Regions from separate parts of the Mesorhizobium sp. WSM3879 genome, predicted to be linked through region 4. Evidence: riboswitches for the same ligand, from Rfam matches in the RefSeq annotation. Region 4 holds a riboswitch; each other region holds the start of a gene.
What was found. A riboswitch is a leader RNA that binds a small molecule or an ion and turns the genes downstream of it on or off. The one in region 4 is predicted to bind cobalamin.
Positions count from the first base shown of each region.

Region 1: it holds a riboswitch for cobalamin, as region 4 does, so the genes downstream of both, bluB (5,6-dimethylbenzimidazole synthase) here and CK218_RS29030 (DUF1636 family protein) in region 4, are expected to answer to the same signal.
Region 2: it holds a riboswitch for cobalamin, as region 4 does, so the genes downstream of both, CK218_RS23640 (HoxN/HupN/NixA family nickel/cobalt transporter) here and CK218_RS29030 (DUF1636 family protein) in region 4, are expected to answer to the same signal.
Region 3: it holds a riboswitch for cobalamin, as region 4 does, so the genes downstream of both, CK218_RS25600 (CbtB domain-containing protein) here and CK218_RS29030 (DUF1636 family protein) in region 4, are expected to answer to the same signal.

Region 1 covers NZ_NSFZ01000002.1:423,543-430,977, reverse strand. The annotation lists gene CK218_RS05470 (DUF2277 domain-containing protein) at 1-46, opposite strand, end outside; gene CK218_RS05465 (exodeoxyribonuclease VII small subunit) at 238-489, opposite strand; gene CK218_RS05460 (histone deacetylase family protein) at 493-1,419, opposite strand; cobalamin riboswitch at 1,534-1,712, shown strand; gene bluB (5,6-dimethylbenzimidazole synthase) at 1,755-2,492, shown strand; gene CK218_RS05450 (hypothetical protein) at 2,523-3,503, opposite strand; gene CK218_RS05445 (TetR/AcrR family transcriptional regulator) at 3,648-4,238, opposite strand; gene CK218_RS05440 (MFS transporter) at 4,360-5,583, shown strand; gene CK218_RS05435 (GNAT family N-acetyltransferase) at 5,609-6,145, opposite strand; gene ribB (3,4-dihydroxy-2-butanone-4-phosphate synthase) at 6,177-7,277, opposite strand; gene aroC (chorismate synthase) at 7,379-7,435, opposite strand, start outside.
Region 2 covers NZ_NSFZ01000012.1:66,358-73,792, reverse strand. The annotation lists gene CK218_RS23650 (group 1 truncated hemoglobin) at 1-41, opposite strand, end outside; gene CK218_RS23645 (HWE histidine kinase domain-containing protein) at 358-1,827, shown strand; gene CK218_RS23640 (HoxN/HupN/NixA family nickel/cobalt transporter) at 2,362-3,429, opposite strand; cobalamin riboswitch at 3,519-3,710, opposite strand; gene CK218_RS23635 (DOPA 4,5-dioxygenase family protein) at 3,791-4,198, opposite strand; gene CK218_RS23630 (hypothetical protein) at 4,441-5,166, opposite strand; gene CK218_RS30755 (hypothetical protein) at 5,698-5,841, shown strand; gene CK218_RS23625 (nucleoside hydrolase) at 5,872-6,846, opposite strand; gene CK218_RS23620 (ABC transporter ATP-binding protein/permease) at 6,985-7,435, opposite strand, start outside.
Region 3 covers NZ_NSFZ01000014.1:141,565-148,999, forward strand. The annotation lists gene cbiB (adenosylcobinamide-phosphate synthase CbiB) at 1-616, shown strand, start outside; gene cobO (cob(I)yrinic acid a,c-diamide adenosyltransferase) at 623-1,252, opposite strand; gene cobU (bifunctional adenosylcobinamide kinase/adenosylcobinamide-phosphate guanylyltransferase) at 1,254-1,775, opposite strand; gene CK218_RS25595 (CbtA family protein) at 1,768-2,565, opposite strand; gene CK218_RS25600 (CbtB domain-containing protein) at 2,581-2,760, opposite strand; cobalamin riboswitch at 2,797-2,995, opposite strand; gene CK218_RS25605 (gamma-glutamylcyclotransferase) at 3,066-3,752, opposite strand; gene CK218_RS25610 (aromatic ring-hydroxylating dioxygenase subunit alpha) at 3,894-5,093, shown strand; partial or broken gene CK218_RS31500 (MFS transporter) at 5,062-6,257, opposite strand; gene CK218_RS25620 (DUF1624 domain-containing protein) at 6,484-7,435, shown strand, end outside.
Region 4 covers NZ_NSFZ01000021.1:26,177-33,611, forward strand. The annotation lists gene cobN (cobaltochelatase subunit CobN) at 1-3,565, opposite strand, end outside; gene cobW (cobalamin biosynthesis protein CobW) at 3,583-4,620, opposite strand; gene CK218_RS29030 (DUF1636 family protein) at 4,622-5,050, opposite strand; cobalamin riboswitch at 5,089-5,288, opposite strand; gene CK218_RS29035 (winged helix-turn-helix domain-containing protein) at 5,318-6,517, opposite strand; gene CK218_RS29040 (NADH-quinone oxidoreductase subunit A) at 6,845-7,210, shown strand; gene CK218_RS29045 (NADH-quinone oxidoreductase subunit B) at 7,201-7,435, shown strand, end outside.

The DNA.
Region 1 (7,435 bases), on a different contig from region 4:
TCGCCGGCGGATCGAAGTTGAACAGGGTCTTGATGTTTCGGCACATGCTTGAACTCCTTACCTGCTTTCTGCCCGAACCGATCTGACATTGTGCACCGAGGTGTGTTGAGATTCAGGTCAGACCGAGCCGAAAATGCTGGGTTCCGAGAACCGGACCGGAGCGTACTTGAAGGACGTGAGCACCGGAACCGCAGAAAGCCGCGTTTGCAGGCGGCCTCACCTGAATATCAATACACCTCACTCGGCGTCGAGCGGCTCCGTTCCAACCGGCTTGCCGTCGCGCGAGAGCCTGATCTTCTCGACCTTGTCCTCGGCGGCCTTGAGCAAGCGGTCGCAATGAGCCTTCAGCGCCTCGCCGCGCTCGTAGATCTTGATCGACTGGTCGAGCGGAACGTCGCCGCGCTCCAGATCATCGACGATCTTCTCCAGCGCGTCGAGCGCCTGTTCGAAGCTCATCGCCTTGACGTCTTGGTTAGCTTCATCAGCCATCATTCATCCCTTCATCAGCCGCCCGACATGGGCGGCGACCGAAAATGCCAGTCCTTGCAGATCGTAACCGCCCTCCAGCAGGCTGACGAGCCGGTTGCCGCTGTGGCGCCCGGCGCGCTCCATCAGTTGGCCGGTCGCCCAGTCGAAATCATCCTCGGTCAGGTTGATCGCGGCCAGCGGATCGCGATGGTGCGCATCGAAACCGGCGGAAATGATGATCAGATCCGGCTGGAAGGCGTCGATCGACGGCAGCACGCGCGACAGGAAGGCGTCGCGGAACGTGTCGCTGCCGGTGCTCGGCGCAAGCGGCGCGTTGACGATGTTGCCGGCGCCGGTCTCGCTCTTGGCACCGGTGCCCGGATAGAGCGGCATCTGGTGGGTCGAGCAATAGAGCACCGACGGATCGTCCCAGAAAATGTCCTGCGTGCCGTTGCCGTGATGCACATCCCAATCGACGATGGCGACGCGCTCGGCCTGGTGCTTCTCCTGCGCATAACGGGCGGCGATCGCCGCGGTGTTGAACAGGCAAAAGCCCATCGCGGTCGCTTTTTCGGCGTGATGGCCGGGCGGACGCGCGGCAACGAAGACATTGGCGGCACGGCCCTCAAACACATCGTCGACTGCGGCGTTGGCCGCGCCGATCGCCGTCACCGCCGCCTGCCAGCTTTTCGGGCTGGCGCTGGTGTCGGCATCGATCGAGACGATCCCCGTCTCGGGAATCGCAGCGCGGACACGGCCGACGAAATCCTCCGGATGCGCGTAAAGGATCGTCGCCTCGTCGCCTTCCGGCGCCTCGACGCGGTCGAGGGCCGAAAAAGCCTCGTCGTCGAGCACGCGCTCGATGGCGCGCAAACGGTCGGGCCGCTCGGGGTGGCCGGGCGGCGTGAGGTGTTCCAGGAATACCGGATGAGTGTAAAGACGAGTGGTCATGGCGCCTAATCTAGGCACCTGTCGCACGGATAGCCATGTTTCAGCGCCGAATGATTGGGGAAATCGCGCCCAATCGTGTCGCTGGCGGCATTGGCCCGGCTTCGGCTTCGCGATAAGGTCGCGTCGCTGCCTGGTGCCCGCAACGCGGGAGAATCGGGAACACGGTTGAAATCCGTGGCGTGCCCAACGCTGTGAGGGGGACCGCGCCGGCAAACGCCACTGTCCCAGACGGGAAGGCGCCGGATGCGGGTCGATCCCGAGCCAGAAGACCGGCCCGGCAGACATGGTCATCCGCATGGTCAGGCGGAGGACTGCTTATCGCAAGGGGACAAGCGATGCAGGCACGAACAGCCGCCGCCGGCGGCGATGACTTTGACCAATTGGCGCGCGACGCCGTCTACCGAGCCATGTTCACCCGGCGCGACGTGCGCAGCCATTTCCTTGCCGACGATCTCGACGACAGCGTTTTGGCGCGGCTGCTCACCGCGGCACACCACGCGCCGTCGGTCGGCTACATGCAGCCCTGGAACTTCATCATCATCCGGGACGCCACAAGGCGGCGGCAGGTGCGCGACCTGTTTTTGGCCGCGCGCGAACAGGAACTGCCGGCGATCGAGGTGGAGCGGCGGGCGCTCTACCGCAAGCTGAAGCTCGAGGGCATCTGCGAAAGCGCGCTCAACCTGTGCATCACCTGCGACCGCCAGCGCTCGAAGAACTCGCCGCTCGGGCGCTGGCACAATCCGGAGATGGACCTCTACAGCACCGTCTGCGCGGTGCAGAATTTCTGGCTCGCGGCGCGGGCGGAAGGCGTCGGGGTCGGCTGGGTGAGCATCATCGAGCCCGAAGCGCTGAAGCGACTGCTGTCGATCCCCGAGCACGTCACGCCGATCGCCTATCTCTGCGTCGGCCGCGTCTCGGAATTCGCGCCGAGGCCCGACCTCGAAGCGCATGGCTGGGGCAAGCGCCTGCCGCTGCCCGAGCTGGTGATGAGCGAGACCTTTTGCGGCGCCGGCGAGGCGCCGCTCAAATCGGCGATCGCTCGCCTTGGTTCCCGTGAAGGGGCGAAGCCGTGATCAGGCGGCCTTCGTGGCCGGGGCTGCTGCTCAAGCGGTCCTTGGCGAATCCCAGCGCGAGCCGCCGAAGGGGCTGAGCGCCTTGTCGCGCAATTCCCTGAACTTGGACGAGGCTTCGGCCAGGCGCCGGTCCCATTCCGGATTGGGGACCTGGCCCTCGATGGTGGCGAAGTAGACCTGCATCAGCGAAGCGACGGCGAAGGGCTCGATGAAAGCCGCCTTGAAGGCCCAGGCGAAGACGATGGCCAACACGAAGGCCCAGCCGGCAAGCTGGCCCGGCATGGCCCAGAGAATCGCGGCGGCGGGCGGCAGCATCAAAAGGAAGATGACGAAGGAAACACCCCACATGATCACCGCCAGCCAGACGGCGTTCTTGACCATCAACTTGCCGTTCTGCGCATAGAGCACGACGCCTTGCCTGGCGGTCTCGAAAGGCGAGTTGGAATGGGTGCGGATGTTGTAGCCGAGGATGATCTCGTCGACATAAGTCAGCGACAGGCGGATGACGGTGTTGATGAAGCTCACCAGACCGCTCAAGCCTGGAATTGGTAGGAACGCAGCAATGCCGCCGATCAGCCCTGTGATGGCGCGGATGGCGCCTTTCACCAGCTGGTCGACGACGAAAAGGATGTTGGCCTCGGCGAAGCGCTTCGTCACCACTTCGCGCGCATAGGCGATCTGGCCCTGGCCGTCGGGAACGTCCTGCCCGTCGATCAGATGGACCATGACGGCGATATGGCCTGCCTTGAGCACATAGAGAATGTATTCGCGGATCCAGTAGACGGCGATCGAGACCACGCCGAAGCCGACCACCCCACCCCACAAGGCAAAGGACATCGGCCCGTCCGGATCGGTCGAGATGTGGCCGACGCCGTAACCGACGCTGGCGCCGGTGCCGGTCGCTGTTATGTAGGCCACCGTGATGCCGAAATAGACGATGATGCGAAAGACGATGAACGGCCACGTCCGCATCATGATGGACACCGACCGCCCGATGCTGAAGTCCCACATGGCCCCGACCCTCCGCCTCAGAGAATTGGCGGGAGAGGATGCGCTCGCTCCTGCCAAAGTCAATGTCGGAGGGATTTTGAGCGGGGGACAATTGTCTGAGGCAGCGCGGACCCGAGTGATTGCCCGGAACGCCGCGACCGGATGCTATTTGGTTTTCAGGCCTTCCAGCAGCTGCTTGAACGCCGCCACAACCTTCTTCGACGTCGCTTCCGGATCCTTGGCATTGGCGATGCGCTGCGAGGCCTGGCTACTGGCGCCGTTGATGAGCCGCGCTGCGGTCTCGGGATCGAGATCGGGAACGACGACGCCCTCCTCCTGCAGCTTTGACAGGTGATCGGTCATTGAAGCCGTGCAGGCGCTGGCGTTGGGCCACTGAGCCGGATCGCCGAGCACGGCCGGGCCGTCCCTGAACATGATGCGCTGGATTTCCGGCTCAAGCGCCATCTCGATATAGGTGGTGCATTCGTCGACGAAATGCTGCCAGCGAGTAGGCGCCCGCGAGGCCACCTCGTTCACCCGCGCCGCCATCTCGGCGTCAATCTCGGCGATCACCGCCTGCAGCAGCCCCTTCTTGTCGCCGAAATGATGATAGAGCGCGCCGCGCGTCAGACCCGCCGAAGCGGTGAAATCGTCCATCGAGGCCTCGGCATAGCCGATCGTGCCGAAGGCATGGCGCGCAGCCGCGATCAGCTTGGCGCGCGTCTCGGCGATCATCTCCTTGCGGGGTTTGTGCATGGCTCCTGGCCTTATTCACATACGCGTCGTATGCTAATTGACATACGCGACGTATGAACTATCTGACATTCATACGCTGCGTATGTAACTGCGGCGCCTTCCCTTGTCGAGGAACGGGACCATGCGAAACCCATATTCGGAAATCTTTCGGGCTCCTGGCACGAAGAGCTTCGCCGCGGCAGCCTTCATCGCCCGGCTGCCGATCGCCATGGCGCCGATCGGTATTGTGGCGATGCTGTCGCAAACGCATGGCGAATACTGGCTGGCCGGCGCCGTCTCGGCCACATACGCTTTGGTCAACGCCTTCCTGTCGCCGCAGGTCTCGCGGCTGGTCGACCGCCTCGGCCAGAGCCGGATTGCCGTGCCGACGACACTTGTCTCGGCGCTTGCCTTCGCAACCTTGATCGTCTCGGCCAACCAGCACTGGCCGGTGTGGACCTTGTTCCTATCCGCGCTGCTTGCCGCGTTAATGCCCAGCATCCCGGCGCTGGTCAGGGCGCGCTGGACCGAGATTTTTCGCGACCGCCCCGAGCTCAATACGGCCTTCGCCTTCGAATCGGCCGCGGACGAGCTGGTCTATGTCGCTGGGGCTTCGCTGTCGGTGGGCTTGAGCGCCGCGCTGTTCCCGGAAGCCGGGATGGTGGTGAGCACCTTGCTGCTCGCCTTCGGCTCGGCGGCATTCCTGCTGCAGCGTTCGACGGAACCGCCCATTCGCCCGGCCGAGGATGGCGCGGCCGGCTCGGCGATCCGCCTGCGGCCGGTGCAGATCATCACCTTCGCGCTGATCTTTGTCGGCGCGACCTTCGCAACCACGGAAGTCACCACCGTTGCCATTACCGAAGAGCTCGGCCAGCCCGAAGCAGCCAGCCTCGTCATCGGCGTCTATGCACTGGGATCCTTCGTGCTCGGCATCATCGTCGGCGCGCTCAGCCTGCGCACGCCGCTGCAACGCCAACTCGCGATAGCGGTCGCCGTCATCGCGCTTACCACTCTGCCACTGCTTTTTGCCGACACGGTGCCGACGCTGGCGCTTGCCGTGTTCGTCAGCGGCGTTGCCATCTCGCCGACCTTCATCACCGCCTTTGGACTGATCGAACGCCACGTGCCGCCGGCAATGCTCACGGAAGGCGTGACCTGGGTGACCACCGGGATCGGCATCGGCATGGCGCTGGGCTCCTTCGCCGCCGGCTGGATGGTCGACACTTTTGGACCGCAGAACGGGTTCTGGGTGTCGGTGGCGGCAGGCTCAGTCGCTTTGGTCACCGTGCTCGCCGGCCAGTGTCGGCTGGCGACGCCGGACTGCGCTCCGGATGAATGCGAAGCGGCGATTGTTCCGGCTGGATGATACCGATGCATCCGGCTCTGGCTGGCTATATGTCCTGCTTTGGAACGAACTTCGCCGCCGGGACTGCGTAAAGCCCCGTCGGCGCGCCATGGAGCATGATCTCTCGCTCGAAGACGAAGCCGCATTTCTCCAGCACGCGCCGCGATGCGGGATTGGCGGGACGCGCCAGTGCGATCACCCGATCGGCGCGCAAGGGGCCGAAAGCCGCGTGCAAGCTCCCCCGGACCAGTTCCGTCGCGTAGCCATGCCCCCAGGTCTCGGGGTGAAGATGATAGGACAGGTTCAGCCCATCGAAATCGCTCGATAAGGTGACACCGCCGAAGCCGATCAGCCTCTCGTTGGCTTCGACCGCCCAGCGACCAAATCCGTGCCTGTCCCAATGATCGATGTCGCGAGCGAGCCTTGCGGCACTCTGCTGCGGCGTGTCCGGCGTCGGGTCGGGGCGATGCGCCACCAGTTCGGGGCGCGAGAAAAGATCGGCCAGAAACTCCAGATCCGCCTGTTTGGGCCGGCGTAGCAGCAGTCGTTCGGTCTGCTGGCTGAGAGGCAATGGCGCGGCCATCGTTTTTCTCCGCCGCCTGTCGGCCGAAACGTCAGAGAATTTCCGTCTTGGCGATGTGAATGCCGAATCCTTCGAGCCCGACATAGTGGCGCTCGCGCGAGGCGATCAGGTTGATCGAGGAAATGCCGAGATCCTTGAGGATCTGCGCTCCGAGCCCGATCTCGCGCCACTCGTTCTCGCGCCGGCGCGCCTCTTCGTGATCCTCGCGGTCGCCGCTCTGGGGCCGTTTGCGCTCCTGATGGGCGACGCCGACCGAGCCTTCGCGCAGGTAGACGATGACGCCACGCTTGCGCTCGCCCATCGCCTCCATGATGTGGTCCAAGCGGTGGCTGGTGCCGAAGACGTCGGTGACGACGTCTTCCGAATGCAGCCGCACCGGCACCTCCTCGCCGTCGCGGATGTCGCCAAAGACGACCGCGACATGGTGCATGGAATCCCAGGGCAGCGTGTAGGTGAAGACCTGCGCCTTGCCGCCGGGCGTCTCGATGTCGGAGCAGGCGACGCGCTCGACCAGCGTTTCTTTGCGCTGGCGATAGGCGATGAGATCGGCGACCGAAACCTGCTTCAGCCCGTGCTGCGCGGCGAAAGCCTGCACCTCAGGTCCACGCTTGACGGTGCCGTCGTCGTTGACCAGTTCGGAGATGACGCCGATCGGCGGCAGCCCGGCGAGCTTGCACAGGTCGACAGCGGCTTCCGTATGGCCCGAGCGCATCAAGACACCGCCTTCGCGCGCGATCAGGGGGAAGATGTGGCCGGGCCGCACGAAGTCGGAGGCACCAACATTGCCATTGGCGAGGTTACGCACGGTGAGCGTGCGGTCGTCCGCCGAAATACCCGTCGTGGTGCCGTGCTTGAAGTCGACGCTGACGGTAAAAGCCGTGGTGTGGGCGGAATCATTGTCGGCCACCATGGGCGCAAGGTTCAGCCGCCTTGCGTCCTCGCGCAGCATCGGCGTGCAGACGATGCCGGAGGTGTTGCGGACGATGAAGGCCATCTTTTCCGGCGTGCAGTGCACGGCGGCAACGATCAGGTCGCCCTCGTTCTCGCGCCCGTCATCGTCCATGACGACGACGATCTCGCCGCGCTCGAAAGCGCGGATCGCTTCGACGATCTTCTTCTGGTCGTATGGCATGGACGCTCGCTAGCTCGCTTGGGGAATAGGGCAGTAAGGGAGTAGGGAAAAGGAAAAAGTTTGGCGTCGCCGAATGCGACGTAACATACTCACCTACTGCCTTACTGCCTTCCCGTCTGTCCTCTATGCCGCAGATAATGATCCGCAATCGCGCAGGC
Region 2 (7,435 bases), on a different contig from region 4:
GCGGGCAATATGGCGGTCGACGCGGCCGCCGCCGCCAGCACGGCGACGACGCTTCGTCTCGAAAGAGAGGTCGAAACAGCCGTTTTCATCTCTGGTACCTCCGTTGGGCCAGAGCCGGCCGCTCTGGCGGCTTCAATGCGTGATTGCGGGACATATGCACTTTGCCTCAAACGGCATCGTATGAGGAGCTAACGAAACTGCGCCCGAAATATTCCTCCGGCGGACCGGCGGCCTGGCGTCTATTCACGATGGCTAAAATTTTGCGTGATGGAGACGGATACATAAACGGCGTCGCGCGTTAATGCGCCTATGGCTGACGGGCTCTTCCATGAATCGTGGCCTCGCGGAAACGGCGAGATGGCGCGATTCATTCGTGAATATCCCTGGTCGGAAAGCCCGCTCGGGCCGATCGAGACATGGACGCTCAGCCTGAGGACGACGGTCGACCTGATGCTCGCCGCCGAAGCCCAGATCGTGCTTTTCTGCGGGCCGGAGTTTGTCGCGCTCTACAATGACGCCTACGCGCCGACCATCGGCGACAAGCATCCGCGGGCGCTCGGCCGCCCCGCCGAGGAAAACTGGTCCGAGCTCTGGACCGACCTCGAGCCGCTGCTGCGCGGCGTTCTCGAAACCGGCGAAACCTTCTCGGCCAAGGACCGGCCTTTCTACATCGAACGATCCGGCCTAGTCGGCGAGACGGTGTATTTCGACATCTCCTATTCCGCGGTGCGGGCGCAGGACGGCACGGTTGAAGCCGTGCTCTGCATCGTTTCGGAAACCACGGCCCGGGTGCTGGCGGCAGCAAAGGTGCGCGAAAGCGAGCAGCGGTTTCGCGCGCTGGTCAATGCCAGCTCCGACGTGGTTTATCGGATGAGCCCGGACTGGCAGGAAATGCATGAGCTGGACGGCCGCGGCTTCCTGTCGAGCGCTCAGGGGCCGGCGATCCGCTGGCGCGACGAATACCTGTTCCCGGAAGACCAGGCGAGCATCCAGGCGGCGATCGAGCGCGCCATCATGGAGCGCGGCGTGTTCGAGCTCGAGCACAGGGTGCGGCGCGCCGACGGGTCCGCCGGCTGGACCACCTCACGGGCAATCCCGATCGTCGATGACACCGGCAGCATCCTGGAATGGTTCGGCATGGCCGCCGACATCACCGAAAAACGGGCGAGCGAACAGCAGATCCAACTCTTGATGCGCGAGGTGAACCACCGCGTCAAAAACCAGTACGCCGTGATCCTTTCCATGATCCGCGAGACGAGCAAACGCGCGACGGACCCGCGCGCGTTCGAACACCAGATCCGCGAACGCATCATGGCGCTGTCGCGCTCGCACGACCTCTTGGTGCTCAACGACTGGCGCGGCGCAGGCATGGCCGACCTTGTGCGCGAACATTTGCGGCCGTTCGGACACGAAGAGCGCATCTCGCCATCCGGGCCGGACGTGACGCTGCGGCTGAACGCGGTGCAGAACATCGGCATGGCGCTGCATGAGCTGGGCACCAACGCGACGAAATACGGCGCCCTGGCCGGCGACGCCGGAACCGTGCGAATGGACTGGCGGGTAGCACCGGCCCCCGAAGGCAGCGACTTCGAGCTGGTCTGGGAGGAACATTTTTCCGAACCTGCCGCGGCCGCCGATGCCAAGCCGCACAAAGGCTTCGGCAGCGTCGTTCTCCAACGCGTCGTCCCCACCAGCCTCTCCGGCAGCGCCTCCATGGAACGGCTGCCCGGCCTCGTTCGCTGGACGCTCTCGGCGCCGCTCGCCAACGTGGTTGTCGCCCGCGGGGCGGAGCTGGACGGCGATGAGCAGATCGCCGGGCTGACGTGAGGGCGGCTGCATCCTGAGGGGACCGACCGGACGGCCGGCCGCAACGCCTCGGGACCCGCTGCGCCGCCGAGCCTGCCGTATCGCCGCACGTCGCTGGCCTGCGCTGCTCCCATTTTTGCTTTCCCCTTCCCCGCTTTTTTAGAACAGAAAAGCGCCAGCTTTTCTGTTCTGGACGCTGGATATTTGGACTCTGGATTCTGGCTTATGGATTATGGGGCTTATCCCAGGCCTTAACCCCTGGCTTATCCAAGCGCAGAATTCCGTCACGCTTCCAAAGGCTTGGGCTACGGGTCCTCAGCATGCCTTTGAAGCGCGTGCGCACGGGCCGGCGATCTCCTGTTGCTGTCTGCCAATAGTGAACAAAATAGGAACAAAAATGTCAAGCCGGGCACCGCTGCAGGGGCTGGCGATCGTCGCCTTTGCCGCCGTCGGCTTCCCGATGCCGAGGCATTCAAGGAGGCACGCTGGCAGCCCGCCGGCGTCTGATGGCAGAGAGATGCGGCTGGCCTGCTGCAGCCAGCCGCGGCCGGCGGCTCATGAACTCTTTGCTGCGGATCCGCTCTCCACATCATCCAGCCCCTTGGCCTTGTAGACGAGGTAGGAGATCGCCCAGGCGGCGATGAAGATGCCGATAATGGCGAAGCCCAGATTGTTGAAATTGTCGTTGAGCGTGCCGACGCCGTTCCAGAAGCCGCCCGACAGACCAAACTTGTCACCGATCAGGCCGAGCGCCTCGATGCCGCCGATCAGCACTGCGACAAGGACCGACACCAGGGTGATCGTCATGTTGTAGTACAGTTTGCGGATCGGCTTGACGAAGGCCCACTCATAGGCGCCGAGCATCATCACACCATCGGTCGTGTCAACCAGTGACATACCGGCCGCGAAAAGCACCGGGAAGACCAGAATGGCTTCGAACGGCACGCCCTTGGCCGCTTGTGCCGCGGACACGCCGAACATGGCGACTTCGGTCGCGGTGTCGAAGCCAAGGCCGAAGAGGAAACCAAGTGGGAACATGTGCCAGCTGCGCGACACCAGCCGGAACATCGGGCGGAAGACGCGGGCCAGGAAGCCGCGATTGTTGAGCAGCAGGTCCAGATCCTCCTCGACAAACGCCCCACCGGCCCGCACCCGCCGATAGCTTCTGTAGATCGAGAAGAAGATGACGATGTTCATCGCCGCGATGGCGAGCAGGAAGAGTGCGGAAACGCCGGTACTGATCGTGCCGCCAATCTCCTGAAGGCTCTGGAAACGGCCGAGCAGGGACGTTGCTGCCGCGATGGCCGCAGCGACAATGACGACGATCGTCGAATGGCCGAGTGCGAAAAAGAAGCCGACGGAGACCGGCCGTTTGCCGTTCTGCATCAGCTTGCGCGTGACGTTGTCGATGGCCGCTATGTGGTCGGCGTCGACGGCATGGCGCAAGCCGAGGCCATAAATAACGAGAGCGACGCCAAGCAATGTCGGCTTGTCGTGGAAGGCGACGAAAGCCCACAGCCACGCCCCGACGTTCAGAACGGCGAGCGCGCCGTAGATTGTTATCAGTCTGGCCTTCAGGTCGGGCGCGCTTTTGTTCAGCATTTTCGATAGTTGGATCAGCATGGTTCTGCCTTTGACGTTGCCTGTCATCGCAGGGAACTCGCCCCGCCGTCCGGCCAGGCGCGCACACCGGATCACCCCGTCCGATGTTCTGCTTTGACGTCCATGATGGCAGGTCTCCTGGCTCGCGGATTGCCGCCGCTTTCGCCTTCCCGGCCCATGCAGCCAGTGGCATCGTGAAAACGGCATGCCGCTTACAGTTGCGGGGGCAGCCACGGCTTTGGATTTCTCCGCACCGCGTTCCCTTTTGATCCCCGAAGGGAACCATCAGCGCGAATTCGCCACACCGCGGTTGGCCAGTCAATCGACAACTCCGACGGCCAGAGGCCCCTCACGCCATCGTGACGAGAGGGCTGCGCCCCCCTCACACCCCCAGCGTCGGCTCGGTATTCACCTCCAGCGCCTCTTCGGCCTCGTCCTCTTCGTCAAGCACGTCGCCCTTCACCGGCAGCGCCTGGCCGATCCAGATCGGGTCGATAAGGTGGTCACGCTTGGGGTTGGTGGTGTTGGGATGGATGAGGATGCTTAGGCCGCCATGGTTCAGCATCAGCCAGGGAACCAGCGTGGCAAAGATCTCGGTCGCGAAGGAGACCTGGTACATGGCTTGCTGGTGCGGGCCGACCGGCTCGTCGCGCCAATTGCCCAGGCGCACGCGGAAACGCTCTGCGATGCGCTGGCGCAGCCATTCGGCATGCTGCCGCTCGGCCTGCCCGCCGTAGTAGATATGGGCGTGATAGCTGGCGATCTCGGCGATCGGCCTGACTTCGTTCATCGCAATGCTCCCCTTCGATGATTTTTTGCGCCCGGCGGAACTCTAGCCGAAGCGCGGGCGCCTTGTCTGCAGCCGGCTGAGATCCGGACTGCGGTCGGCAGGGTTGTCGGATATGGCGCTCCCCCGCTCCGTCTCGGCTGCGCCGAGCCACCTCTCCCTTCCACCTTGTGGGGGCGAGGAATTGCCAAACCGCCGAGGTTGCAACCGGCAGGAAGGATGGCAACGGCCGTTGTGCCTTTGGCCTAAATCACCGCGGTGACCGCGCCCTTCGCATTTAGGCGGCAGCCGACTTTCGCCTGCCTCACTTCGATGCCGCCTCGCCTGTCATAGTCTATGCGCACCTCGATCGGCGCGTTGAGCCCGCTTCGGCGTTGACGCAAGGGGCCGGCGCTGACCGTGTAAACACGCACGGCGCCGAGGGGCTTGGCGGCCGCCGTGATCGCGGCGCGACAGGCGCGCACCACGGCGGCCGGCGTGCCCCGTATCGCCTTCGGAGGTGACAGCGGCGCGATGCGATAGCCTTTGGTGACCCGCCGGAGGTCGCCGCCGGCGGATCTGGAGGGCCTCAGCACTGGAGGCAGCACAATGGTCTGCGTCGCGCTCTTGGCCAAAGCAGGGGCTGTCGGCACCGCGGCCGGGTTCTGCGCAGAGGCAGCCGATCCGCTGACGGCGGAAGGATCGTCGCCCGCGGCGGCGCCGCCCACGCTTGTCGAAACGCCTGTGCTGGTGCTGCCCAGATTGCCGCCGGCATTGACGCCGAGCGATCCGCCGCCAGTCGATGCGCCGACGTTTGCGCCGCCGACACCGTCGGCACTGGCGCCCACGCCCGCCGACACGCCTTGCGAACCGGCGCCCAATCCGGCGCCCACGCCGATGCCGCCGACCTTGCCGCCGACGCCGACGTCAAGCGCCGAGGCAGGCCCGATCGGGATGGCGATCGCCAGCGCGGCTGCTAGGTATTTTTTCATGGCCAGACCTTTGTTCCAAGGCCAACCTTGTGTGGCTCCTCATCGAGCGTCCGCTCGACAGCGGTCTGCGAAGCCTTCGTCGCGCGAATGCGTGCCGAGCGATGGCGACTTCTCGCCCTGCCAGGCATCGGCCTCGGCGGTGACCGGCGCGGCTGGAGGCCGCTCGAAAGACGAATGATAGAAAAGCGGTCTCGGCAACGCCAAGCACTGAAAAAGGCTTAGGACTTCTCCTTTCAACTTAGCTGTCGACAGCAGGGCAAGTTTGAGCTCGCCTACGCGCTGCTAACGGGCAACTTTCAAATTAGTTTCAACTAAAATGCAACAGAACAAGGACACCACCGTGCCAGCGCCGGTTGCTGATGCCGACGCCGGGCTCTCGTCGGAGTGGCCCCGTCTCGCTTCGCCGGGCCAATTCTCCCCCACCTCCTGGCGTGCGCCGGCCTGGAGGCTTGAGAGTCGCCCAGGGCGGCAAGGCGCCCGCGCTACCGGCTCGAAGCCGCAACGCTCATCGCGCTGGCCGACAAGGACGCGGTGCTGGTCGGCCAGGCCGACCTGTTGCGATCGATGGTCGAGGGTGCGGCCGGCGATGCGATCCTGGCCAACAAGCGCGAGATCGAGACCGGCATCGCCGCCATCAGCGCCACATTGCGCGACAGGCAATCGTTCCTGCTGTGAGGGCCGGCTAGGCCTTGCCCCTGGAGCGCCTCACGCCTTTTGACTGGTGAGGCGCTCGAGCGCATCGACGATCAGGTCGCAGAATTTCGCATGGTCGAGCTTCATCGCCACGGTGTGGCGGAAATCGACCTGCTCGCTCGCCGTGCCGCCGAAATGGCGCATGCCGCCCAGCTTCTCGAAATTGCAGACCGTCATGCCCTTGGTCCAGCGTCCGGCAAGCTCGACGCGGATATCGGCCTTCTCGGTGGTGAAGACGCCTGCATCGATCATCGCCGCCACGCAGCAGGCGTCATGGACGGCGGGATAGGCTATCTGCAGCAGGCCGCCATGCGTGGTCGCGATGAATTCCCAGATGTCGAGGATGAATTTGGCGATCGGCCCGCCGACGGCGCGCACCCTGTCCTGCAGGTCGGGGGTGGCCAAGGCCTGGTGCGTGAGGTCGAGCCCCACCATGGTGACGTCCCAAGCGGCGCGGAACACCACGTCGGCGGCCTCCGGGTCGGCATAGACGTTGAACTCGGCCGCCGGCGTGATGTTGCCGCGCGTGAAACTTCCGCCCATCGCGACGACCCGCTTCACCCGCTCGACGATGCGCGGCTCCTTGCGCACGGCTAGAGCGATGTTGGTGTAGGGCCCGACCGGCACCAGCGTGACGGTTTTCGGCTCATGCGCCATGACCGTCTCGATGATGAAGTCGACGGCATGGCGCTGGTCGAGCTCGAACGAGGCGGGCGGCAGCTCCGGGCCGTCCAGCCCGGTCTCGCCGTGGATCTCGACGGCCAGCACCTGGTCGATGATCAGCGGTCCGGGAGAGCCTTTCGCCACCGGCACCTTTATGCCGTAGGCCGTGCAGACGGAGAGCGCGTTGCGCGTGGTGTTCTCGACATTGTGGTTGCCCGAAACCGTGGTGATGCCGAGAAGGTCGATATTCGGGTTGCCGGCCGCAAGCAGGATGGCGATGGCATCGTCGTGCCCCGGATCGCAGTCGAGGATGATCTTTTCCATGGGGTCGCCTCTCCCTGGCCTGCGGCGATTACAGACCGGGCCTCTGGTGACGTCAAGGTTGCCGCCTGGCGGAAGTGCGACCCCTGCGGTCCGATCACCATCTCGGGACGCTCTTGCCGCCCTTGCCTTAATGCCGCCTCAGCGGGCCTGGCCTCCTCTCGCTCCGCTCCCCCACAGCGCCCGCGCGAACACGTTGCGCTTGCCCTTGCGCGGCGCCAGCTCCACATCGCTGACCAGTTTCGCGCCGCCCTCGCGGCGCTCCAGCGTGATCTTGCGGCTGTGGAAGGCTTCCAGCTCGGCGCGGTGGGCGACGCTGATGACGGTGACCTTGGGCAATGCCTGGATCACCGTCTGCATCATCTTGTCCTGGCTCTTCTCGTCCAGCGCCGAGGTCGCCTCGTCCAGCACGACGATGTCTGGCTCGTGCAGCAGCAGGCGCGCGAAAGCGAGGCGCTGCTTTTCGCCGCCGGAGAGCGTCTGGTCCCACGGCGCCTCTTCCTCGATCCTGTCGCGCAGGTAGCCGAGGCCTACCTTGTCGAGGGCGGCGTCGATCTCGTCCACCGTCCAGTTGTCGGCGGCGGCCGGATAG
Region 3 (7,435 bases), on a different contig from region 4:
CGCCGTTTCGCGCATCGTCGGCCGCGATCCGGACAAGCTCGACAGGGCGGGCGTTGCCCGAGCCGCGATCGAAAGCCTGGCAGAGAATTTCTCCGATGGCGTCGTCGCGCCTGCCATATGGACCGGTGTCGGTGGTTTGGCCGGGGGTGCTGCCTACAAGGCCGCCAACACCGCCGATTCCATGATCGGCCACCGCACGCCGAAATACGAGGCCTTCGGCCGGGCGGCCGCTCGCTTCGACGACCTGGTCAACCTGCCGGCATCGCGGCTCACCGGCCTGCTGATTGTGCTGGCGGCCTTCATCGTCAAGGGCGCCGACCCCCGCAACGCCTGGCAGGTCATGCGGCGTGACGCGAAGAAGCACCGTTCGCCCAATGCCGGCTGGCCGGAAGCCGCCATGGCCGGCGCGCTGGGGCTCGCCCTGGCCGGACCGCGCAGTTATGGCGGCGAGGTCGTCGAGGATGCCTTCATGGGCGAAGGCGGCAGGCGCGAGGCCGAAAGCACCGACATAAGGCAGGCGCTGGAACTCTATCGCGTCGCCGACGGGCTGTTGATCGGCCTGTTCGCGATTCTATCGGCGACGGTGATCTACCTGACCATTTTGATCGGCGGCTAAGGCGCCTCAGAATTCAATCCCCTGCTGCGCCTTCACACCGGCCGCGAAATGGTGCTTGGTCAGCCCCATCTCGGTGACGAGATCGGCGGCCTCGACCAGCAGCGGCTTGGCGTTGCGGCCGGTGACGACGACATGCAGGCCCTCGCGGCGCGCCTTCAGCGCCGCGACCACCTTTTCCAGCTCGAGATAATCGTAGCGCAGAGCGATGTTGAGCTCGTCGAGGACGACGAGGCTGATCGAAGGGTCGGCAATCAGCTCGAGCGCCTTCGCCCAGGCAGCCTCGGCGGCGGCAATGTCGCGCTTCAGGTCCTGCGTCTCCCAGGTGAAGCCCTCGCCCATCGCGTGCCAGACGACGCGATCGCCGAAGGCGGCGAAGGCATCCTTCTCGCCCGTGTGCCATTTGCCCTTGATGAACTGGACGACGCCGACGCGCTTGCCGTAGCCAAGCATCCTCAGCGCCAGGCCGAACGCAGCCGTGGTCTTGCCCTTGCCCGGCCCCGTATTGACGATCAGCAGTCCCTTCTCGATCGTCTTGCCGGCCACCTCGGCATCCTGCACCGCCTTGCGCTTGGCCATCTTGGCTCGATGGCGTTCGGCATCCTTGTCGTCGATGATCGTGTCTTTGATCTCGCCCATGTCACTTCACCTTGAGCGGCAGCCCCGCCACCATCATCAGCACGCTGTCGGCGACAGCCGCGACCTGCTGGTTGAGCCGCCCGGCGGCGTCGCGGAACCGGCGCGCCAGCGCATTGTCCGGCACGATGCCGAGCCCGACTTCGTTAGACACCACAAACCACGGTCCGCGCGGCTGCGAAAGCACATCCGAGAGCCGCCGGCACTCGGCCTCGATATCGTGGTCCGCCAGCATATGATTGCTCAGCCACAATGTCAGGCAATCGATAAGCACCGGCTGGTGATCGGGCAAGGCGTCGATCGCGCCGACCAGGTCGAGCGGCGCATCGACGGTGACCCAGCCTTTGCCGCGGCGCGAGCGATGCAGCGCGATGCGCTCGCGCATCTCCTCGTCATAGGCCTGCGCGGTGGCGATATAGGCCCAAGGCGACGGGCTTGCCGCCACCAGGCACTCGGCATGCGCGCTCTTGCCGGAGCGCGCACCGCCGATGATGAAGGTCAGATGGCCCTCCGCGCGATCAGGCAAAGCTGTCGCGCAGGCTGGTCGACGTACCGGTGAAGCGGCCGCGCACCACACCGACGGCCGCACCGAGCACCAGCCAGAAGACCAGATCGGTGAGGGTCACCGCCACCACGAACTGATGGTGCAGCCCCTCGGGAATCGCCGTCTCGAAGCTGACGGGCTGCGGCGCGCCGACTACGTGCGGAGCGACGATCAGCACGACCGCCAGAATTGCCAAGGGCAGCGACTTGCGAAAGGCGATCAATCCAAGGCCGACCGCGGTTGCGGCCACCGTCGAAATCCACCAGATCTGGCGCGGCAGAAGTTCCGCCGCCGGCATGGCCGGCAGTTCCGGCGGCAGGCCGAGGCCGGGCGCGAGCGTGAAAACCGCAAAGCCGGCAAGGCCCCAGAACACGCCCTGGCGCCAGCTGCCGATGCCACCGGCGAATTCCGAGACCGCGACCAGGATCAGCGCGAAGCCGATGCCGGTGACGATGTTTGCGACAACGTTGAAGGCGAAGCGCTCGAAGCCGTCGGCCGGAGCCCAGCCCTCGTCCTCGGTCGGAGCCGCCGCTTCCGTCGACGCAGGAGCGGCGCTGCTCATCGCATTGCCCGCCGGTTCGGCCGAGCTCATGGCAGTGCCAGTTCCAGTGTTGGCGGCATGGTCGTGGTGATGACCGCCACTCGCCTTTTCATAGACTTCCGCTTTGAGGATCAGCGGCACGGTCGCATAGGCCTGCATGCAGGCAAGCGCGATGCCCGCCACGAGCCCTGCGATCGCCGCGACGAACACGACGTTGCGAAACAGATTCATGATATCGGGCCTTCGTCAGTGGCAGGGAAAAGCCATCGAGTGACGATAGTCGTGGGCAGCGTTGTGGACCGCATCGATGTGCGAGAAGCCGACGAAACCGACGACGAAAATGCCGAGCAGCGCGGCGAGAGCCAGCTGCATGATGCGCGACTGCGAGGAGACGGAGGCGCCGAGGGAGACGGAAGCGGTATTCATGTCTTGTCCTTTCGCCCTCCACCCGAGGGCATCGAAGTCAACTTTCCTGTCGCCGGCAGGTCTCCTGGCTCGCGGATTCGCACCCTTCCCCACCTTCCCGAGGACAAACCTCAGTGGTATATGGAGAGGACTACCGCACACAGTTGCGGGGGCAGCCACGGCTTAGGGCAAAGACTCCACCCTCACCGCATTCCCTCTTGGCTCCAAAAACGGAACCGACGACGCCATCGACTATAGGCAGAATCGTCGCGACCGGCAAACCAAATTCCGTCACGCCGCAGCGTGATTGCGGCACCGGTTTCGGACTAAGATCCGGCGATCCGCTCGGCGACGAGCTTCTGCAATCGCCACAAATGGCGGTCGTGAATACCGCGCTGTTCGAGGTTCTTCACCGTGTTGTAGAGATAGTCGGCGCCTGAACCCCAGTGGCCGCACGAGGTCGCCAGCCTTTCGACCACCTCGTCTTCGTTGAGTGGGCCGGCATAGGTCGTGCCTTTGCGATTGATGACGAAGGCAAGCGCTCTCAACGGCCCCTTGTCGGTTGCGAGTTGCAGCAGGCGCGGTCGGTAGCTGGTCGGCTTCAGCGTCATCTCGCGGCGAAAAAGCCTGTCCAGCGCCTGCCGGCGGTCACCACCGTTCAGGCGGAAAGCAACGCCCTTGCATTGGCCGCCACGATCCAGCGCCATCATCAGGCCGGGCCTTTGCTTGGTGCCGCGCCAGCGCGTCATCTTCATGCAGAAGGAGCGATGCCAGCCGCGAGCCACGGCGACGCGCTCCTCAAAATGCTCGATTTCCGGTTTCCAGATCAGCGAGCCGTAGCCGAACAGCCAGAGAGGCTCGGTTGCAGGTAGCTCGGCCTCGAATGCATCCAGCATGGCTTCATAGTCGCTGTCCACGAGATGCTCGGCATCCGGGTCGGGCCCCGGGTCATCGACCGCGCGAAAACAGCGGGCGACCAGTTCCACGGTCAGCGACATCGTTCTTGCAGGCATACTTTGCAATCCTGGGCAGCCGGCGAAACCGCAGGCGATTACGAAGTGACCTTAAGGGCAGCACCCGGAAGCGACAATGGCCGCGCAATTGACAACGGTCCTGCCCGGGTGTCGGCTGTCATCAGCCAAGGGGAGCCGCTCATGCAGCCAAATCCTAGCGAACACAGCCGCTACAATGGCCTCACCAGCCTCGAGCCGACGTTGCCTGCAAGCGCCTATCGGGAAGCCGACGCTTACCGGCTCGATCTCGAAGCGATCTGGTATCGGAGCTGGCTCATGGTTTGCCGCGAAGCCGATCTCGCGGAACCTCTTGCCTTTCGAACCGCGCGTATCGGCTCGCAGCAGGTCGTCGTGCTGCGCGAAGAGGCCGGGAGCTTGCGCGCCTTCCACAACACCTGCCGGCATCGCGGCTCGCAGCTCTGCCAGGAAAGCGAAGGGCGGCTGAAGGCAAGGCTGCTCACCTGCCCCTACCACGCCTGGTCCTATTCGCTGCGCGGCGATCTCGTCCGTGTCCCATCGAAATCGCTGCCCGAAGGCTTCGACAAGGACAATTATCCGCTCTACCGGGTGGCGCTGTCAGTGTGGCGCGGCTTCGTCTTCATCAATCTCGCAGTGGAGCCCGATGGCTCGGCGGAAGCCTCCTTCGACTCCGCCTCCCGCGATCTTTCGAACTGGCCGCTGGAGACGCTCGTCCCCGGGCACCGGCTCACCAAGGTGATGAACTGCAACTGGAAAATCTTCTGGGAGAACTTCAACGAATGCCTGCATTGCCCGGGCGTGCACAAGGACCTGTCGCGGCTGGTGCCGATCTATGGGCGCGGCCTGATGGCGAGGCATGACGATCCGGAATGGGCGCGCTATGCGGATAATGATGCGCCGGAGTTTTCCGGCGGCCTACGCGCCGGCGCCGAGACCTGGTCGCGCGACGGACGCGTCCATGGGCCGGTCTTTGCCGGGCTGACGCCGGCCGAGCGAGCCGCCGGCCAGACCTACGCTACCTCGCTGCCCTCGATGTTCGTCGTCGGCCATGTCGACTATGTCCGCACGGTGCGTCTCGCCCCGCTCGGGCCGGAGCAGACGGAACTCACCGCCGAATGGCTGTTCGCGCCCGATGCCCTGGCACAAACCGATATCGACAACATCGTCGCCTTCGGCGCGCAGGTGCTGGAGGAGGACGCCGCGATCTGCGAGATCAACCAGAAGGGCATGCACTCGATCCGCCACCAGGCCGGCGTGCTGATGCCCGAGGAGTACGATTTGCGCCGCTTCCACGAGTGGGTGCGTGGGCGCCATGCCGCGTTGCAGCCGGTCAAAACGACTTCGGCAGATAGCGCCAGGTGAAGAAGCCACAGAAGGCGGCCAACAGGCCGAGCGTGACGAACACCGAGCCGAGACCGAAGAAGGAGAGCACCACCGAATAGACCAGCGGCGGCGTCAGCTCGGAGAAATCGAGATAGGTTCGGTAGACAGCCGCCATCTGCGCTCGTTCATAGGAACGCACTGAGCGCATGAAGGCTGTCGAGCCCAGCGCGTCGAGCGCAATGGTGAACAAGGCGCCGCCGAGCAGGAAGGCGGCGGTGAGCAGCGGCGCGGCGGCGCCGACGCCGCCGGCCACGAAGAGCATCGCCGCCATGGCGAAATAGGCGAAAGCCATGGTCCGACGGCCGCCGAAGCGCTTTCCCGCCCTGCCCCAGAAGATCGCCATGAACAGAAGCGCATTGCCGGCCGAAACCAGCAGCCCGCCGGCAAGCTTGCCCTCGCCCGTGATCACATGAACAGCGGGCCATAGACGAAGAAGGTCGTCCAGAAACACGAGCGCCCGAAGGCGATCAGCCACGCGAGGCGCAACCGCGGCTGCGCGACGAAGCGGCCGATATTGGCGAGCGGGTTGATCGGACGGCTCTTGCCGGGACGGATCGAAGGGTTGTCGCCCAGCCGATAGGTCCAGAACAACGCCAGCAGCGGCAGCGCGAAAGCCACGACCGCGCCGTTTGCGGCATAAATCCCGAAGCGCGTATAGAGGAAAATGCCGAGCGTCGGCCCGCCGGTCCAGGCGAACATCGACCAAGCCATGCGCAGCGATTCCGCCTGCATGAAGTCGGTCTTGCGGATATGGTCCATGATGTAGAGGTTAAGCGTGATGGACAGCGCGCTCGCCCCCATGACACGGCACATCCCGGCGAGTTGTCCCGGCAGCGTGTGGGTGACGAAGAACACCGAGCCGATCGCCAGCATAAGGCAGCCGGCCGTGTAGACCCAGCGCCGCGCGAAGCGGCGGATCAGCATCGGCATGAACAGCGTCACCGACAGCCCGAGCAGCGACACGATGGTGTAGAGGATCGAGACGATCTGCTCGTTGTGCAGGATTTCGTAGGCCTGGATCGGGATGACGCTGGAGATGGTGGCGCGAGCAAAGGATTCGACCGCATAGAGCGAAGCGAAGGTGCGCGCATCGGCGGGCCTGAGAGCCGGAAGCCAGATCGGATGGCGCACATGGGTGGACATCGGCCCTCCGAAAAGTGAATCGCTCGCCAAATCTGGCCGGACCAGTCGCGGACCGGTAGCAGGAAACCGACTCCGAGAGGCCGAAAAGCGAAGCCGGCCAGAGGCTTTCCGCCGCTGGCCTAAAGCGGCTTGCCATTCCGCCTGAATCGCAGCAGCCGATCCACCCTCTGTTGTTCGCCCGAACCGTGATAGTCGTTTGGCACGACTGAATCGGATTGCGAGATCAATGACCCTTCAGACGACCGGCGTCGCCGTTCAAGACGCGCCGAAACACGGCCGCATCGTCGCCATCGACGTCCTGCGCGGCATCGCGCTGATCGCGATGGCGAGCTATCATTTCACCTGGGATCTCGAAAACTTCGGCTACACCTCGCCGGGCCTCACCGCCTTTGGTTGGTGGAAGCTCTACGCCCGCTGCATCGCCTCGACTTTTCTGTTCCTGGTCGGTGTCAGCCTTTTCCTCGCACATGGCCGCCATATCCGCTGGCCTGGCTTCTGGAAGCGCTTTGCAATGGTTGCGATTGCGGCGATCGCCATCTCGGTCGTCACCTATATCGCCACGCCGGACGGCTTCATCTTCTTCGGCATCCTGCACGAGATCGCGCTGGCAAGCCTGCTCGGCCTGGCTTTTCTCAGGCTGCCGACATTGCTGACGGCGATCGTCGCCGCGGCCGTGATTGCGGCGCCCTATTATCTGCGGTCGGAAGTCTTCGACCATCCGGCGCTGTGGTGGGTCGGACTGTCGCCGACCAACCCGCGCTCGAACGACTATGTGCCGCTGTTTCCATGGTTCGGCGCAGTGCTTGCCGGCATTGCGGTCGTCAAGCTCGCTTCGGCATCCGGGCTTCTCGCCCGGCTGGCGACCTGGATGCCCGGCCGCTGGTCGACCCCGCTGACTTTTATCGGCCGGCACAGCCTCGCCTTCTATCTCATCCACCAGCCGCTTCTGTTCGGCGCGGTGTGGCTGTTCTCGCAGGTCATGCCGGCCGCGCCACAAGACAAGGACGCTGGTTTCCTGTCGGCTTGCCAGGCGCAGTGCGAACAGCAACGGGACAGCAAGTTCTGTTCCAGCTATTGTGGCTGCATGCTGGACACGCTGAAGGGCGAAGGGTCTCTCGACAAGCTCTACAGCAACGACCAGTCCAGCGCCTGGAAATCGCATCTGGCCGATCTGGCGA
Region 4 (7,435 bases):
CGTCGTCGATGGAATTCCTGAGCGGATGCCAGAGACCGCGCCGTCGCGCAGCCAGGAATCGCTCAGCGATGACCTTCGCGGCGGCGGGATTTTCGCGCAGCAAGAAGGCTCGGACTTCCGCGTCGCCGATATAGGCGTCGTGCACCGCCTCGATCAGCGCGCCCGATATGGCATGCGTGGTCTCGGCGAAGCCGACCAGGCGGTCGACCGTCTCGGCGAATTCCGAGGCGCCGCGGGGGCCGTGGCGCATCTGCCCGGCAATGAAGCGCGGATTGACGGCGCGGGCCCGCACCACGCGTGACACGGCTTCGCCGACCGATCGCGGCCTCGGCTTCTTAGGGTCAGTCGTGTCGAGCACGATGACATCGGCATTCCTGCCAAGTGCGGCAAGTGCGGCCGAAAACCCGCCGATGAAGGCGACATCGGCCGAACCTTCGAGGATGTCGCGGCCCGGGTCGTCGCCGGTGTGGACAAGCAGGTCCGCGTCGGCGATGCGGCCCTCGAAGACGCCGGGCGCGGAGATGGCCTCACCGTCGGCGCCGCCATAGGCATGCGAGGTTGCTTCGAGATAGGCGCGGCCGATCTCTTCGCGCGCGCTCCATTCGCCGCGCGACAGCAATTCCTCTACCCCGGCGCCGTAAGTGCCGGGCGAGGTGCCGAAAATGCGCGGACCGATTTTGCCTTGGGCACGGGCCGCGGCGGCAAGCGGATTTTCCGAATCGTCCTCGTCGCGACCGGCGACGGCGCTGGCAGCGGCGTCGATCAGCCCGATCTGGGTCGGGAACATATCGCGAAACAGGCCGGAGATGCGCCAGGTGACGTCGACGCGCGGGCGGCCGAGGGCGGCCGGCGGCATCACCTCGATGCCGGTGACGCGGCCCGTTGCGGCATCCCATTGCGGCCGGCAGCCCATCAGCGCCAGGCCTTGCGCGATCTCCTCGCCGCCGGTGCGCAACGAGGCGGAGCCCCAGAGGTCGATGACCAACGAGCGCGGCCAGTCGCCATGGCTCTGCATGTAGCTGCGCACGACTTCTTCCGCCGCCGCCTGCCCGAGATCATAGGCCGTCGACGTCGGCATGGTGCGCGGATCTGAGGTGAAAAGGTTGCGGCCGGTGGGCAGGACATCGGAACGACCGCGCGCCGGCGCGCCTGCCGGTCCGGCCTTGATGTGACGGCCGTCGAGCGCAGCGAGCAGGGCGTTTTTTTCGGTCTCGACGCTTTGGCGGCGCAGCGGATCGGCTTCGTCATCGGGCGCGCGGCCATAGACATGCAGCCCGTCCTTGACGGCAAAATCCTTGAGGTCGCACAGCCACGCGTCGATGCGGCGCAGCGCCTCGTCCGGCGCATCGGTTCCGGCAACTCCGGCTTCAGAAGCAAGGCCTGTCTTCTGCGCCGTTTCGACGATCAGCCTTGCAAGTCGGTCACGGCGGCGGCGGTCGAGCCCGTCGGCTTGTGCGTATTCGTCGACCAGCCGCTCAAGCCTCTGTTGCGCCTCGTCGAGCCCGGCGCCGGTCAGCGGCGGCGGCAGGTGACCGAGCGTGACGGCCGAGATGCGGCGCTTGGCCTGCGCCGCCTCGCCGGGATTGGAGACGATGAAAGGATAAATGACGGGCAGAGAGCCGGTGACGATCTCAGGGAAGCAGTTGTCGGAGAGCGCGACCGTCTTGCCGGGAAGCCATTCGAGCGTGCCATGCGCGCCGACATGGACGATGGCGTGGACGCCGAGCGACTTTTGCAACCACAGGCCGAAGGCGATCAGCTCGTGGCGCGGGGGAAGGGTCGGGTCATGGTAGTCAGCGCGGCGGTCTGCGGAGCGACCACGGTGGGGGGCCAGCGCCACGGTGACGTTGCCGAAGGCGGCGGCGCGGAAGGGGAAGCGGGTTTCGGGGCTTGTCTGCAAAGGTAGGCGTTCTGTCGCGCCCCCCTCTGTCCTGCCGGACATCTCCCCCACTAGGGGGGAGATTGAGCTTGCGTGGTGGCTTTCGCCAATCCCCCACGGTGCAGGAAAAGAGCCGGCAGCAGAACTGCCAATCTCCCCCCAGGTGGGGGAGATGTCCGGCAGGACAGAGGGGGGCGCATTGACGTGAGCTTCGTTGTTGGCTTTGCCCCATGCCGCCTCAACTACGTCGCGTGCTGCTTCGGGAAGCTCCGACGAGAGGTTTCGATAATCGCGCAGGGTCAACCCTTGACCGCCAAGCTCCAGTGCCTCCAGCAATCCGCGCGGCGATTGCGGAATCCTGTCAACCGTATAGCCCTGTTCCTTCAGGTCATGCAGCATGGCGAGCACGCTCGACGGCACATCCAGGCCGACAGCATAGCCGGTGCGTCCGGGCGCGCTTGGATAATCCGGAATCAGGATCGCCAGCTTGCGTTCCGCCCGCTCGGTCTGCTGCAGGCGAATGATCGCCGCGACGCGAGCGGCGACCTGCGCGACGCGATCCGCCTCAGGACGGTTGGCGAAGGCGCGGAAGGCCAACGCCGGATCGGTGTCAATCTCGCCCTTGAAGGAGATCGCGCCGGCGAGGATACGGCCATCGAGCTCGGGCAGCACGACATGCATGGCAAGGTCGGCGGGCGCCAGGCCGCGCTGGTTTTTCTCCCAGACTTCGCGCCGCGTCGTGGCGACGATGACCTGGAACACCGGCACGCCGGCACGGTCGAAGAGCGTTTCGGCACCAGGCTCGGCACCGGAAGCGAAGGCGGTTGCAGTGACGATGGCGGACGGGTTCAACGAGGTGATGGCGGTTTCGACGAAAGCCAGCGATACCGGGTCCTTGAGGCTCGAAACGAAGATCGGCACGGGCATGATGCCCTGCGACCGCAACGCCTCCGTCAGGGCATCGATTGGGGCGACGTCGGCGGCGAGCAGCATCGAACGGTAGAAGAGGATGGGGATGACGGGGGCACCGACGCTGTCGATGTTGAGCTCTGTCACACCCCCCTCTGTCCGGCAGGACAGAGGGGGGTGTGAAGGACCGCCGACATCGATGATCTCAGGCTCCTCTACAACCCCCAATCCAGCCTGGTAATACCCCGCCTTCGGCACGCTCACCGGCTCGGCCACGGCCGTATCCGACCCGGCGAGCCTTGCCAGTCTTTGCACCAGCGCGCTCATGTTCGCTGGGCCGCCTTCGCGGAAATAGCCGAGCAGGGCGTCGAGTTCGGCGCGCGGCAGGGTCGAGCCTTCGATCAGCCGCAGATCCTCGTCGTGGCTTTCGCCCGGCAGCAGCGCCAGTTTGATATTTCGCTCGCGCGCAACCGCTGCGAGCTGGTCGCAGCCGTAGCGCCACCAGTCGTAGCCGCCGAGAATGCGGACCAGGACGACCCTGGCATGGCGCGCGACACTTCCGATCCAGAGATCGACCGACATCGGATGGCGGAGATCGCGAAGTGCTGCCAGCCGCATCGACGGCAGCCGAGCGGCGTCGGCCTTCCAGGCAGCGGCGAGGCCGGCGAGATCGCTGTCGGTGAAGGACAGGGCCACGACATCCGCAGGCGTCTGCCTGAGGTCGATCGGCTCGGCGAGATCGTCGAGCGAGGCGGATGTCGTGGTGAGGATGTGCATCGCGGTTCGGTCTTGCCTCAGCCGGCGAGGATACGCTCGATCGCCGGGCGGTTCAGCCCCTTGAGGCCGATGACGACGAGCCGCGATCGGCGGTCGTCGTCCGGCGTCCAGGCGCGGTCGTAATAGTGGTTGACGCGCGGGCCGACGGCTTGGAGCAGCAGCCGCATCGGCTTGCCACCCACCTCGACAAAGCCTTTGACGCGCAGAACGTTTTCCTGCTCGGCGGCGAGAGCGACGCGCTTTGCCAGCTCATCCGGACTGGCGATGGACGGGATATCGAGGACGAAGGAGTCGAAATCGTCATGCTCATGGTCGAGCTCGTCATCGTGATGGGTCTTGCGGTTCTCGATGTCGTCTTCGACGGCGAGGCCAAGACCGAGCAGCACGGAGGGGTCGACCTTGCCCTGCGCGGTCGGCACGACCTTGACGGCGCGCGCCACATGCTCGCCGATGACGGCATTGGCGCGCTCCGAGCCGGCCGCGTCCATCAGATCGCTCTTCGACAGGATGATGAGGTCGGCGCAGGCGATCTGGTCCTCGAACACCTCTTCGACCGGATCATCGTGGTCGAGGGAATCGTCGGCGGCGCGCTGCGCCTGCAAGGCGTCTAGGTCGGAGGCGACGCGGCCGTCGGCCAGCGCCGGACCGTCGACCACGGCGATGACGCCATCGACCGTGACGCGGCTCTTCACCGTCGGCCACTGGAAGGCCTGGACGAGCGGCTTCGGCAAAGCGAGGCCGGAGGTTTCGATCAGGATGTGGTCGACCTTCGGCGTGCGCGACAGGATCTGGTCGAGCGCCGGCACGAAATCGTCGGCGACGGTGCAGCAGATGCAGCCATTGGCGAGCTCGACGATATTTTCCTCTGGGCAGGTGTCGATGCCGCAGCCTTTCAGGATCTCGCCGTCGATGCCGACATCGCCGAATTCGTTAACGATGATCGCCAGCCGCTTGCCCTTGGCGTTTTCGAGCAGGTTGCGGATCAGCGTGGTCTTGCCGGCGCCGAGAAAGCCGGTGACGACAGTGCAGGGAACACGGGAGAGGGATGCGGTCATGTCAGTCCTTCAGCAGGTCGAGGGGAGGGATGCGGGCAACCAGGCCGCGCTTGAGGGAATCGGGCCGGCCTCGCCAGGGGATGAGGCCGTCGGTCGAGGTGGCAAAGAGCTTTGCGCCGGTGACGAGGTCGGCGCCGCTGGTCGTTTCCAGGTCACCGAAGACATAGCTCCAGCAGCCGTCGCGCAGCAGCGCCGCGCTCAGGCGGCGTTTGCAATTGCCGAGACACTCGACGGTGCGGATGCGGATTTTCTCGTCCGGCGCGGCGCGGCGCGCGTCTTCGGCAAGGAGGGCGCCGGCGCGCGGATGCGCGTCCGAACCGGTCTCATCGCGGCAGGAGGAGCAGACGATGACGGTCACTTCCGATAGCGCGTCGCGGGGTTCGGACGAAATGTCCGCGGTACTAGCCGGAAAACTGACGTTGCGATCCAAAACCAGGCTCCTTGCCCGGAAAACCCGCCGAGCGATCGGATTCTCATGTCTCAGACGGCAGGTCTCCTGGCTCGCGGGTCGTCGCCTTGCGCCGCCTTCCCGGGAACATCCCAGTGGTTTTCGGCTGAGGCTCGTCGCTCACAGTTGCGGGGACAGCCGCGGATTTGGGTTTTCCCGCACCGCATTCCCTCTTGGCTCCTCCCCTTGCCGGGAGGAGACCGTCTGCGGCGGATTTAGGCTTAGAGGTGCTGGCATGTCAACGCGCGGCTACGACACCGAAATGTCGGCCAACGCCGGCCCAAGGTCGCCGGCCGGCGTCACCTCGATGGTTTCCAAGCCGAGCCATGCCTGCATCTGTTTCAACTCATCGAAGAGCTGTGCGGCCGTTTCGGCGGGAGCGCCGGCTTCGGCAAAAGCCGCATGGACGCGCAGCACGCCGGCCGGGCGGTCAGCTCTCAGATCGACCCGGGCAACGATCCGGTCGCCGAGCAGGAAAGGCAGCACGTAGTAGCCGTACTGGCGCTTCTCGGCCGGCGTGTAGATCTCGATGCGGTAGCGGAAGCCGAAGAGTTTTTCCGTCCGGGTGCGTTCGAATACCACCGGATCGAAGGGCGCGAGCAGGGCGCGGGCCTCGATCCGGCGCGGAAAGCGGGCGTCCTTGTGGAGATAGGCGGGCTTGTCCCAGCCTTCGACCTTCACCGGCAGCAGTTCGCCCATCTCGACCAGTTCCTCGATCCTGGCCTTCGTATCGCCAGGCGCCAGGCGGAAATAGTCGCGCAGATCGCCATAGGTGGCGATGCCATGGGCGCGGGCGGAAATGCGCAGCAATTCGCGATGCGCGTCCTCGACCGAGGGCACCGGCAGGTCGAGCACGGCCTGCGGCAGAACCCGCTCGGGCAGGTCGTAATAGCGCTCGAATCCGCGCCGGTAGGCGGTGGTGATGCGCCCGGCCCAGAACAGCCATTCGAAAGCGTGCTTGGCCTCGCTCCAGCCCCACCAGCCGCCATTGCCCTTGTGGCCTTCGATGTCGGAGGCGGCGATCGGCCCGCGTTGCGCGACTTGGCCGTAGATCTCCTCGATCATCGCCTTGCGCTCGCGGCCCCATTTGGCGAGGCCGAGATACATTTCCTCGCCTTGCTCGGCGCGCTGCATGCGCCAGCGCATCAACGGATAGGTCTCGACGGGCAGGAAGGAAGCCTCATGGGCCCAGTATTCGAAGACGGTTCGCTTGCGGGTGACGGCCGCGTTGTCGAGCAGCGCAAGCGGGTAGGGGCCGAGGCGCGAATAGAGCGGCATATAGTGGGCGCGCACCACGGCGCTGACGGAATCGATCTGCAGCAGGCCAGTTCGGGAAAGCACGCGGGCGAGATGGCGACGATCGGGCGTGCCGGCAGGCCGCGCATCGGTAAAACCCTGCGCACCGAGCGCAATGCGCCTTGCTGCGGCGAGCGAGATCTTTTCCTTCATCCAGCTACCGATCCTTTGCCGGGGTTTCCAGTCGGTGATTCCGGCCATGCTAGCAGGCAAATGGCGGGAGATATGTCAGGATAGAAAAGTGGAGTAAAACATGAAGGAAATCAAACAGGAGCGGATCGGACCAGTTTCTTCCGATATGGCGTCCAGCGCCGGATTTTGAACAAGGTTTGACTTGCGTCGCCGAAACCGCTGCGCTAACCCTCGCCGCGTCGCAGCATAGGCCACCTAAAACGGTTCAGCGGGTTAAACTGTCACGCTTCCGCCTTAGAGTCCGTTGCTGTAATCAAAGTGAACTGGCCGCCGAAGGAAAGTCGCCGCATGAGCGCACTCCTAAGTTCGTATCTGCCTATCGTGCTCTTCATCGCAGTGGCGATGGTTGTCGGCCTGGCGCTGATCGTTGCGCCGTTCCTGGTTGCCTACCGCAATCCCGATCCGGAAAAGCTTTCCGCCTATGAATGCGGGTTCAACTCGTTCGACGACGCCCGCATGAAGTTCGACATCCGCTTCTACCTGGTGTCGATCCTGTTCATCATCTTCGATCTCGAGGTCGCCTTCCTGTTCCCGTGGGCGGTGTCCTTCTCCAAGCTCGGCATGCTCGGCTTCTGGTCGATGATGGTGTTCCTGGCGGTGCTGACCATCGGCTTTGCCTATGAATGGAAAAAAGGAGCGCTAGAATGGGATTGAACGACAGTTCAGGCACCCTCGTCGCGCCGAAGCCCAAGGGCATCATCGATCCCAACACCGGCAGGCCGGTGGGGGAGGACGATCCCTTCTTCCTCGAGATCAATAATGAGCTGGCCGACAAGGGCTTCCTTGTCACCTCGACCGAGGCGCTGATCACTTGGGCGCGCAGCGGCTCGCTGATGTTCATGACCTTCGGTCTCGCCTGCTGCGCGGTCGAGATGATCC